Regions from separate parts of the Pseudomonas sp. PDNC002 genome, predicted to be linked through region 3. Evidence: riboswitches for the same ligand, from Rfam matches in the RefSeq annotation. Region 3 holds a riboswitch; each other region holds the start of a gene.

Region 1 (3,900 bases), 750 kb from region 3:
ACAAACCTGCTCATCGCTGCGTAGTCCATACCAGACACGCTCGGGATAGACCGTCAGCACCGGCCCGCGATTGCAGGGGAACTGGCAACCCGTGCGAGTCAGCAAGGCGCCTTCGCCATTCTCGTAGAGGTCGTGGCGAATCAGCTCGCGGCGCAAGGTTTTCCACAAGGGCAATGCACCCCGGCGCACGCAGCGCGGCCCGGTGCAGAGGAACAGGTGATGCCGGTGCGGCGGTGGCGCGGACCAGTCCGGCTGCGACGGCACCTCGCCGACGCCCTGGCAGTCCAGCTGTTGCGCCGGATCATCGATCGCTGCCAGCACTGCGCCGGCATCCAGCCCGCGACGGCCCAGCGCCGAAGCCGTGATGCTCGGCACCGGCGCCTGCGGAAACTCATCCGCCAGCACCGCCAGTTCGGCGCGCAGCCAGTCGAGATAGGCACCGTCAGCGGCGGGCTCCAGGTCGACCAGCAGCAACGGCGCGCCATCGGCCAACTGCGCGCGCGCTCGCGTCCAGAGCGCGTCGAAACCCTCGCTGGTGTCGATGATCTCGACACCAGTCAGACGCGCCGACACCTCGCGATGCAGGCGCTCGCCCTGGACGCCGGCCAGCGGGCCGACCAGCAGGATGGCCCTCATCAGAAGCTGAAGGTGTAGCGCAGCTCGGCGGTGCGCGGCCGGCCGAGGTTGTCCACCTGGCGGCTGCCATTGCTGGTGCGGCCGGTGGCGTAGTCGCGGTCCAGCAGGTTCTCCAGCAGCAGGCTCAGGCGGTGCGCGTGGGCCGGGTCGAGATAGCGATAGGCGTCGCCGTCGAGCACGGTGTAGTGGCCGTAGTCGTCGTCCTGGGCGCTGACGATGGAGCCCACGTAGCGTGTCGCGAGGCCGGCGCCCCAGAGGTTGTCGTCATAGCCCAGGCGCACACGGGCGAAGAAGTGCGGGATGTTGTTGACCGTCACGCCTTCGCGGCTGTCCACCAGGTTGCGCGTGGCGTCAGCGGAGACCTGCCAGTGCCGGCCGAACTGCCACTGGCCGTTGGCCTCAACGCCGCGCACCTCGATCTCCCCGTTGCCGTTCACCCACTGGTCACCCGCCAGGGTGATGAAGTCGGTGATCTCACGGCGGAACAGGGTGACACTGCCGCTCCACGGCTGGTCGAACAGCTCGCCGGTGTAGTCCAGGCCCAGCTCGGCATTGCGGCTGCGCTCGGGCTTGAGGTCGCGGTTGCCGACTTCGTCTCCCGGCTCGTTGACGAACAGTTGCTCGGCGGTGGGCAGCTTGAAGGCGGTGCCGAACTGGCCGCGCAGCTTGAGCTGCTCGGTGAGGTCGTAGAGCGACGTGAGCATCCACACCGTGGCGCCTTCGCCGCCGGAGATTTCCTCGCGGCGCACGCCCAGGCTCGGGTGCCAATCGGGCAGCGCGTCGATGCGCGGGCGCAGTTGGGCGTAGAGCGCATGGGATTCGGCCTTGTCGTTGTCGATGATCAGCACATCGTCCTGGCCCTTGTACCACTGGTTGTCGCTACCGAAGACCAGCTCGTGACCGCCACCGAACCTGGCCTTGCCTTCGAGCTGCGCGCCCCAGTCGGTGAAGCCCCAGTAGTCGTTGTGGTTGAGCACCTGGGTGCCGCCGCCCTGCAGGTTGTAGACGCGGTCGTAGCGGGTGTCCCAGTCGTTGATGTGGGTCTTGGCGAACCAGCTGAAAACGTCGTTGACGCTCTGCTGGAAGGTGGCCGTGGCGATCTGTTGCACGCGGTTGTTGCTGGTGTGGTGGTTCGACGTTGGCCGGGCGAAATCCAGCTCGGCGTCGGCGTACTGGTAGAACAGCTCCAGGCGCGAAGCCTCACCGATGGCCTGGATGGCCTTGGCGCCGAACACGTTGACGTCGTACGAGCGGCGCTTGTCGCTGACCGTGCTGGTCATGTCCCGGTCGCGGTAGGGCTGGTAGCCGTCAGAGCGGTTGTGGCTGACGTAGGCCATCAGGCCGAGGTCGCCCAGGCCGTTCTGCACGACCTTCTCCGCGCGGGCATCGCCGCTGCGGCCCTTGAAGGTGTCCAGGCCGAGGTTCACCTCGCCGGACGCCTCGCGGCTGCGCGCGCTGCGGGTGACGATATTGATCACCCCGGACACCGCCTGGGTGCCGAACAGCAGGCCCTGGCCGCCCTTGAGCACCTCGATGCGTTCCACTGCGGTGGTCGGCAGGGTGTCAATGTAGATGCCGCCGTAGAGGCGATTGTTCAGGCGCACGCCGTCCAGCAGGATCAGCGTGTCGTCGTTGCGCCCGCCCAGCAGCGAGTAGGTGCCGTAGTCGAACGGGCCGTTCTTCGGCGCAACGAACAGGCCCGGCACGTACATCTGCAGCACGCGGGTGATGTCGGCGCTGGGGCCGGCGCGTTCGATCTGCTGGCGGTCGATGACCTCCAGCTTGCTGCCGTAGCGCGCCATGTCGGCCACCGTGGTGGACTCCACGGAAGGCGCGCTGACGATTTCATCGGCCAGGTCGAGGGGAGCCGCCACAAGCTGCGAACTCAGGGCACAGAGGGAGAGAACGGGAGTCCAGCGCAAGGCGCGCCGGGAATTGGAAGCAGGAGAATGCAAGGTGATCGCCTCGAAATAGATATTTCGCAGGCGGCGCAGCGACACCCGGAACGAGCGCGCCCCGGGAACCGGCTCACGCCCGCCCACCGCGGGTTTGCCAAACAGGTTCCAGGCCGGTCTCCGGGCTTGCGAGGGTCCTGGGGCATCCGCCTTCCCATGCTGGTGCACAGTGGCCTAGTGGATGCTCCGCTCGCTTACCGTTGCGGGGGCAGCGCCGGACTGATCGCACGAGGGCGACGCACCGGCTTCCCGTTTCACCCCACGCACGGCGGCGGGGGGCACCTGAAACGGGGCGCATATCAACACTTGCGATGGGAAAGCGTCAAGCGCGGGGCTTGCGCAGGATGTTGCAGAGCGGCGTCAGTGCCAGGGATCGTAGGTGCCGAAGCTCCAGATATGCCCTTCCGGATCGCGACAGGTGAAGCCCTGGCCGCCGTAGTCTTCGTCCTTGATGTCGATGACGATCTGCGCGCCGCCATCCACCGCTGCGCGGTACAACGCTTCGGCGTCCTTCACCACCACGTAGATGCTCTGGGTGCAGCCGCCAATCTCGTCGGGCTGGCGCATCAGCCGGCCGTACTCGTTGTCGTGCAGCGAACCCAGCATCACCAGCCCACTGCCGTCGGCCATCGCCAGCTGGGCGTGGGCGATGCCGCCATGTTCATCGGCAACGACCAGTTGTCGCTGGAAGCCGAAGGTCGCGCACAGCCAGTCGATGGCCTGGGGCGCATCGCGGTAGCGCAGGCAGGGAATGACGCTGGGGCGGACGGCGGGAACGGTCTGTGACATGGCGATCTCCGACGCGGGGTGGGCGCGACCCTTCCAGCATAGTCGCGCCTTTTCGCCGCTTCAGCGCTGCGCGGCGACCAGCAGCAACATCGGCCGTTCGCGCTCCTCGGCCAGCGACGGGATGGCCTGCACCTGCTCGGCGCTCGGGCCCCAGTCCTCGACGTGGCGCAGCGTCAGCCCCGAGCCGATCACGGCATTGAGAATGCTGCCGAGGGTGCGGTGATGCTTGAGCACGCCCTTGGCCAGCCAGTCGGTGCGGCGCTCGCCTTCGTCCTGGTAATGGTCCACCGGCCAGCAGCGGCGGCCATCGCCGTCGACTATCCAGCCCGGTTTGAGCGAGGCCATGTAGATCGGGTGCTCGATGGAAAACACCAGGCTGCCGCCGGGGCGCAGCGCGTCGTGCACGTTGCGGAAGAAATGCGGCAGGTCCTCCAGGTAATGCAGGGTCAGCGAGCTGTAGGCGAGGTCGAACGCCGCGGTGGGCAATTCGAGCTGGTCGAGGTCGGCATGGAAGTAGCTC
Region 2 (3,900 bases), 140 kb from region 3:
CTCCGACCTGGTGGCCTTCGCCGACAAATTCCCGGACCGCTACTTCGACGTCGCCATCGCCGAACAGCACGCCGTGACCCTGGCGGCCGGCATGGCCTGCGACGGCGCCAAGCCGGTGGTGGCGATCTACTCCACCTTCCTGCAGCGCGGCTACGACCAGTTGATCCACGACGTCGCGGTGCAGAACCTCGACGTGCTGTTCGCCATCGACCGCGCCGGCCTGGTGGGCGAAGACGGCCCGACCCACGCCGGCAGCTTCGACCTCTCCTACCTGCGCTGCATCCCCGGCATGCTGGTGATGACCCCCAGCGACGAGAACGAACTGCGCAAGCTGCTCACCACCGGCCATCACTTCGAAGGCCCGGCGGCGGTGCGCTACCCGCGCGGCACCGGCCCGAACGCCGCCATCGAAGCCGAGCTGGCCCCGGTGGAAATCGGCAAGGGCGTGGTGCGCCGCGAAGGCAAGGCCGGCAAGGTCGCCTTCCTGGTGTTCGGCGTGCAACTGGCCGAAGCGCTGAAAGTCGCCGAACAGTTCGACGCCACGGTCGCCGACATGCGCTTCGTCAAGCCGCTCGACGAGGAGCTGGTGCGCCAGCTGGCCGCCAGCCACGAGCTGCTGGTGACCATCGAGGAAAACTCGGTGATGGGTGGCGCTGGCGCCGCCGTCAGCGAATTCCTCGCCCGCGAGAATATCCAGCAGCCAATCCTGCACCTGGGTCTGCCGGACTACTACGTCGAGCACGCCAAGCCCGCACAGATGCTCGCGGAGTGCGGTCTTGACGCTGCGGGCATCGAAGCCTCGGTGAAGGCGCGCCTGGAGGCCCTCGGCAACCGCTGAGACCGATCGGCGCATCCCTCCTCGGGAGTATTGCCAGTGACGGGCGCACCGACTAAGGTGCGCCCGTTTTCGTTCGAGGTAACGGGAAGCAGGTGAAAGACCTGCGCTGCCCCCGCAACGGTAACCGACGCGCCCCGACAGGGAGCGCAGCATCGCCATCCGCCACTGCAGAACGCGGGAAGGCGGCGATGTGACGTCGGCAGCCCGGAGACCGCCCTCGACACGCCCCGACAGGTGTTGCGGAGGGCCGCACCGTCAAGTGCGGCCTGCCGCCCTTGCCACGCCCTCCTCGAAAGTCATCCGCCCGCTTTTGAGGACGTTCCATGAAACTGACCCGACTCGCCCTGGCCACCAGCCTGCTCCCCGGCATGGCCTTCGCCGCTGGCGACATCTACACGCTCTCCGACCAGGTGATCACCTCAGCGCGCCAGGCCCAGCCGCGCGCCGAAGCCACCTCGGCCAACAGCGTGTTCACCCGCGCCGACATCGAACGCCTGCAGGTACGCAGTGTCCCCGCCCTGCTCGCCCGCGTGCCCGGCGTGCAGATGGGCAGCTCCGGCGGCGTGGTCTCGTACTCCGTGCGCGGCACCAGCACCGCGCAAACCCTGGTGCTGGTGGACGGCCAGCGCATCGCCTCGGCCAGCAGCGGCATCGCCCGCCTGGACTACCTGAGCATCGACAGCATCGAGCGCGTCGAAGTGACCCGAGGCCCGCGCTCGGCGCTGTACGGCGCCGACGCCATTGGTGGGGTCATCCAGATCTTCACCCGCCGCGGCGAAGCCGGCCTGCACCCGGAAGTGCGCCTGGCCGCCGGCAGCCACGGCACCTTCGAGCGCAGCCTGAGCCTTTCCGGCGGCAACGAGCAGACCCGCTACAACCTCGGCGGCAGCCTGGATGAGAGTCAGGGCTGGGACCGCACCAGCGACAACGTCGGCGCCGACAGCGACCACGACGCCCAGCGCAACAAGGCCGTGCACCTGAACCTGGACCATCGCTTCAGCGACGACTGGAAAGCCGGCCTGAACCTCAACGACCAGCGCGGCAAGAACGAATACGACGACGCCTACAACTTCGAGCCCGGTACGCCGCAGGACGAATTCCGCGTCAGCAGCTACAGCGCCTACCTCGACGGTCAGATCACGAAGATGTGGAACAGCCGCCTGGAGCTGGGCCGCAGCTTCGACCGCAACAAGGCCGTGGGCGCCGCCGACAGCTGGAACAACGGCACCCTGGAGACCACCCGCCACTCGGCGAGCTGGATCAACCGCCTGCAACTGGACGACTCCAACCAGCTGGCCCTGGGCGCCGACTGGTACGAAGACAAGGTCGACGGCAGCACCGACTTCGCCGAGGACCAGCGCAGCAACCGCGCCTTCTTCGCCCAGCACAGCTTCAAGGGCGACAGCTTCGGCACCGAACTGGGCATCCGCCACGACAACAACCAGGCCTACGGCAGCCAGAACAGCTGGAACGCCGCCTTCAGCCTGCCGGTCGGCGACAACCAGACCTGGATCGCCAGCTACGGCGAAGGTTTCCGCGCACCGACCTTCAGCGACCTCTACTACCCCGGCGCGAGCAACCCGGACCTGAAGGCCGAGACCTCGAAGACCTATGAGCTGCAATGGCGCGGCGACTTCTCCGGCACGCACCTGGAAGCCTCGCTGTACCGCACCGAGATCGACGATCTGATCGCCTGGGACAGCACCAGCAACCAGCCGGAGAACATCAACAAGGCGCGCATCAATGGCTTCGAGGCCAGCGTTGCCCGCGACGTACTGGGCTGGCAGGCCGCTCTCGGTTTGAGCCTGATCGACCCGCGCGACCGCGACACCGGCCACACCCTGCCGTACCGCGCGCGCCGTACCTTGAACCTGGACCTCGATCGCCAGTTCGGCGCCTTCGGTGTCGGCGGCACCTGGCGTGCGGTCAGCCAGCGCTACGACGACGCGGCCAACACCCGCGAACTCTCCGGCTACGGCGTGCTCGACCTGCGCACCAGTTGGCTGGCCAGCAATGAGATTCGCTTCGACCTGAAGCTGGATAACGCCCTGGACCGCGACTACACCCTGGGCGACTACCTACGCCCAACCAGCCCGATGGACTTCATGGGCGAAGCCCGCCCCTACCGCGAACCGGGCCGCACCGCGCTGCTGGCGGTGACCTGGACGCCGGAGCTGTAAGAGAAGCAGCCTGGCGGCCCTTACCCTGACCCTGGCTACGCGCCCCGCTCCTGAGGGAGAGGGGACTGTCCGAGCAGGGTAGAGCCTCAGCGCTCGCCGGCTGACTCCCCAAGCTCCCCAAAATGCCAAACGGCTCCCTCTCCCTGAGGGAGAGGAGACTGTCGGAGAAGGGTAAGGCCTCAGCGCTCGCCGGCTGACGCCACAAGCTCCCACAAATGCCAAACGGCCCCCTCTCCCTGAGGGAGAGGGCTGGGGTGAGGGGAAATCCAGCGCGCCGATGCCAACCCGCAGGAGCGGATTCACCCGCGATGACCTGACGTGGCCGGACACCAATCGCGGACGAAGTCCGCTCCTACGCGTAGGGCGATATGCAGCGCAGCTGTTCGCGAGCAAGCTCGCTCTACGAAGAGCTACCCGGCGTGCTCGGGTCGATCAGAGCACTCCGCCCCTTGTAGGACCGAGGGGGGCGCCTAGCCCTTGCTCGCGAACCCGCACAGCAGCGTGCTTAAACCAGAACCCCCGCCATCCGCCCCAGCTCCGCGCAATCCTGCGCGTGCCAGTCGGTCAGCTCGGGCCAGGGATTCTCAGCAAGATTCACCAGCGCACTGTGCGCCCCGGCCGCACGCGCGCAGTTGAGGTCGAAGCGGTAGTCGCCGACCATCAGCATCTTCTGTGGCGCTACGTCCCAGCGCGCCGCCAGGCGCAGCAGGCCGTCCGGGCTTGGCTTGGGATCGGCCTCGCCACGGCCGAGAACATCTTCAGTCAGGAAGCAATCACCAATGCCAATCGCAGCCAGCGTGATCAGCGCCAGCTCATGGGCGTTGCGCGTGAGGATGCCCAGGCGATAGCCCGCACCATGCAGCGCACGCACCAGCTCCACCG
Region 3 (3,900 bases):
GCGATAGATCGCCTGGCCGTCGCGGATGTAATCAAGCATCGGTGGGGACTCCGGGTGCGGCGAGCAGGTCGCCCGCGGCATCGAGGGAAAGGTTGCGCGCCAGCGGCTGGCCGAAGCCGGCCACGCCATCGGCGCGACGGAACAGGTCATAGCGGCCGTCGGCGACGGCCAGCAGGGTGTAGGGGGCGACGTGGGCGGCGGCACAGGAGCGCGGGCAGCCGCACAGGTGAACGCCGGCCGGCGGCGCGTGACGCAGGCGTTCGGCGAGGCGCAGGGCGTCGGCCTTGGTGTCGGCCAGCCCGCGTGCGCAGCCGCTGGAGCCACTGCAGGCAACGATGCGCGACAGCGGCTGCGCAGCGTCGATCACCAGACCGAGGCTGCCTAGCGCACCGAGGACGATGGCGGCGTCGATCGACGCCACATCGGGAAGGACCAGACTTTGCCAGGGCGTCAGACGTAGCTGACCGCCGCTATGGCGTTCCGACAGATCGGCGAGGGCGAACAGGGTGGAGCTATCGAGTCGTCCGAGGATGAATCCTGCGCCGACCATGGCGCGTTCCGCCTGGTGCTGGGGACGAATGCCAAGATGGCCGAAAGGCTGCGGCGCAGGACGCCGCCAGTTATCCACAGCCGGGCCGAGTTGCAGCGCGAAGGGTAGGCGTTGCTGCAAGCGCGCCAGGAGTGCCTCATCGCCGAGCATCTCGCGGAGCTGGCGCATGCGTGTCTGGCCATCGCCGACGAGATCGAGGAACAGGTGCAGCAGGGTTTCCACCAGCAGCGGAACTTGCTCGGCAGTGACGGCGGCGAGGGCGGGGCGATCCGTTTCGTTCTGTGGTGGACAGCCGGCCAGGCCGAAGGCAAATAGCGGCTCAGCGTTATCGGACATCGCCGACAGCCAGAGATCGTTGGGGTGCTCCAGCATCGCCAGGTTTTCGCCGGCGTCCAACTGAATGCCGAACTTGGGCGACAGGCCGTGGAAGCGCGTCGTGCCTTCCAACAGGTCGAGTAGTTGGCGGGCCAGCGGAGCGGCATTGAAAGTCGTCCCGCCATCAAGGCCGAGTGCCGGACTGACCAGCAGATTGCGCACATCATCCGACGCCAATTCACGCGGGCCGAGGCCGGCAGTGAGCAACTCGCGGCTCAGCGCGTTCTCGGCGCCGGCATGGACGCCGCGGATCTGCAGGTTGGCGCGGTTGGTCGCTTCCAGCACGCCGTCGGCATGGCGCTCGGCGGCCCGGGCAATGGCGCGCGCGGCGTGGGCGTCGAGTTGTCCACAGGGCAGCTTGATGCGGCAGATGCCGCCATCGCGGGAGGCCACGATGCGCAGCAGGCCGGGGCAGGCATGCGGACGGACGGGCAGAGCTGAAGAGTCTTGCACTGAGGTCACCAGGGCTGGGTCGCGGTGACCTGCGAATCCCCATAGGGGACTTCACGACACCGATACACCCCGCTCGATGTCTGCACACGCGACTGGTTTCGTCGGCAGGTCTCCTGGCTGGCAGGTCCTCATCCAGCGCGGCCTTCCCGGTTGCCCAGTGGCCTGGCCGGCGGCACGGAATGTTGTTCCCGTACCGCCGCATTGCGCGGACTCGCTGCTTACAGTTGCGGGGGCAGCCACGGCTTAACCGTGTTCCCTCTTCGGCTCCTGGAAACCTCACCGATAAAGGCGAAGCGTCCTACGAGCACCGACGAAGCGGGTATTATGCCTGCTTTGCCCGAAGGCAGGAAAAGCCTGCCCGTCGGATCAACCCGAGGAATTTTCATGACGCCCTGGCTGACCATCGTCGGCATCGGCGAGGACGGCTATGCCGGCCTCGGCAAGGCCGCGCGCCGAGCCCTGCTCGCTGCCAGCGAAGTGATCGGCGCGCCGCGCCAGCTGGAGCTGCTGCCCCATTGCCTGCGCGCCAACCGGCAGGCCTGGCCGAGCCCGTTCAGCCTGGAGCCGGTGCTGCGCCGGCGCGGCGAACCGACCTGCGTGCTGGCCAGTGGTGATCCGATGTGGTTTGGCGTCGGCGCGAGCCTGGCCCGCCAGATCCCGGCCGAGGAAATGCTTGTGCTCAGCGCGCCGTCCTCTGCCTCCCTCGCGGCAGCGCGCATGGGCTGGGCACTGCAGGATTGCACGCTGATCTCGCTGGTGGCGCGTCCATTGGCCGCACTCAACGCGCAGATCCACGAGGACGCCAGGCTGCTGATCCTCAGTAATGATGGCGACAGCCCGGCCGCTATTGCCGCATTGCTGTGCGAGCGGGGCTTCGCCACAAGCCGGCTGAGCGTGCTGGAGCACCTGGGCGGCGATAGCGAACGGCGCATCGATGGCGTGGCTGGCGATTGGGCCTTGGCGCAGGCGGCGGCGCTGAATCTGGTGGCGGTGCAGTGCATCGCCGGTGAAGACGCGCAGCGCCTGCCTCTTACGATTGGCCTGCGTGATGACGACTACCGCCACGACGGTCAACTGACCAAGCGCGACGTGCGCGCCGTGACCCTGGCGCGGCTGGCGCCGAAGCCGGGCGAGCTGCTCTGGGACGTTGGCGCTGGCTGCGGCTCCATCGGCATCGAATGGATGCGCGCGCATCCGAGCTGCCGCACGCTGGCCATCGAGGCCAACGAAGGCCGCCAGGAGCACATCCGTTTCAACAGCGACGCCCTCGGCGTGCCAGCGCTGCAACTGGTCTGCGGGGCCGCGCCGGAAGCGTTGCAGGGACTGGAGCAACCCGATGCCATCTTCATCGGTGGTGGCGTCACCGTGCCCGGAGTATTCGAACACTGCTGGGAACAGCTCAAGCCCGGCGGTCGGCTGGTAGCCAATGCCGTCACCTTGCAGAGCGAGGCGGCGCTGGTGAGCTGGCGCGAGCGCGTGGGCGGCGAACTGATCCGCCTGTCCGTGTCCCAGGCCCAGCCGCTGGGTGGCTTCGACACCTGGCGAGCGGCGCTGCCGATCACGTTGCTGGAAGCCTGGAAGCCGCTGGTCGAGTGAGCATGCGCGAAGAAACCCCGGAGCAGCCGCGCCCGCTGCGCAGCGGCTACACCACCGGCAGTTGCGCCACTGCCACCAGCCTGGCGGCGGCGCGCCTGTTGCTCACCGGTGAAGTGCTGGACGCCGCGCAGATCGCCCTGCCGAAAGAGCGCAGCGCGACCCTGCGCCTGGAGTTCTGCCGGCTTACCGCTGACGGCGCCGAAGCCGGCACGCTGAAGGATGCCGGCGACGACCCGGACGTGACCCACGGTGCGCTGGTTTTCGCCCGCGTGGCGCTGAGTGTCGAACCGGGCGTGCGTTTCCATGCCGGCGAAGGTGTCGGCATGGTGACCAAACCCGGCCTGGTGCTGCCGGTGGGCGAGCCGGCGATCAACCCGGTACCGCGGCAGATGATGCGCGACAATCTCGCCGCGCTGGCCGCCGAGTGCGGCTACGTCGGAGGCTTCGACGTCACGATCAATATCGAGGGTGGCGCCGAGCTGGCGCTCAAGACTATGAACCCGCGCCTGGGCATCCTCGGCGGGCTGTCGATCCTCGGCACCACCGGCATCGTCCGGCCATTCTCCTGCTCGGCCTACATCGCCTCGATCCAGCAGGGCATCGACGTCGCCCGCGCCAATGGATTCCGCCACCTGGCCGCCTGCACCGGCAACGCCAGCGAGGACGCCATGCGCCGGCGCTACGGTTTCGACGACACCGCGCTGATCGAGATGGGCGACTTCGCCGGCGCCGCGCTCAAGCACCTGCGCAAGGTGCCGGTGGAGCGCTTCAGCGTCTGCGGCGGCTTCGGCAAGATCAGCAAGCTCGCTGCGGGGCACATGGACCTGCACAGCCGCCACTCCAGCATCGATCTGCCACAGCTGGCGGAGTGGGCTGCGAACATTGGCGCCTCGGCAGACCTGCAGCAGCGCATGTGCGAGGCCAAC

The links. A riboswitch is a leader RNA that binds a small molecule or an ion and turns the genes downstream of it on or off. The one in region 3 is predicted to bind cobalamin.
Region 1: it holds a riboswitch for cobalamin, as region 3 does, so the genes downstream of both, JVX91_RS12135 (TonB-dependent receptor) here and cobG (precorrin-3B synthase) in region 3, are expected to answer to the same signal.
Region 2: it holds a riboswitch for cobalamin, as region 3 does, so the genes downstream of both, JVX91_RS09475 (TonB-dependent receptor) here and cobG (precorrin-3B synthase) in region 3, are expected to answer to the same signal.

The regions. Positions count from the first base shown of each region.
Region 1 is NZ_CP070356.1:2,630,206-2,634,105, reverse strand. Features, by position in the region: gene JVX91_RS12140 ((2Fe-2S) ferredoxin domain-containing protein) at 1-636, opposite strand, end outside; gene JVX91_RS12135 (TonB-dependent receptor) at 636-2,510, opposite strand; cobalamin riboswitch at 2,685-2,892, opposite strand; gene JVX91_RS12130 (VOC family protein) at 2,952-3,380, opposite strand; gene JVX91_RS12125 (class I SAM-dependent methyltransferase) at 3,441-3,900, opposite strand, start outside.
Region 2 is NZ_CP070356.1:2,026,759-2,030,658, reverse strand. Features, by position in the region: gene dxs (1-deoxy-D-xylulose-5-phosphate synthase) at 1-838, shown strand, start outside; cobalamin riboswitch at 891-1,059, shown strand; gene JVX91_RS09475 (TonB-dependent receptor) at 1,162-3,018, shown strand; gene JVX91_RS09470 (HAD family hydrolase) at 3,524-3,900, opposite strand, start outside.
Region 3 is NZ_CP070356.1:1,882,379-1,886,278, forward strand. Features, by position in the region: gene JVX91_RS08765 (precorrin-8X methylmutase) at 1-39, opposite strand, end outside; gene cobG (precorrin-3B synthase) at 32-1,378, opposite strand; cobalamin riboswitch at 1,464-1,704, opposite strand; gene cbiE (precorrin-6y C5,15-methyltransferase (decarboxylating) subunit CbiE) at 1,763-2,974, shown strand; gene JVX91_RS08780 (cobalt-precorrin-5B (C(1))-methyltransferase) at 2,977-3,900, shown strand, end outside.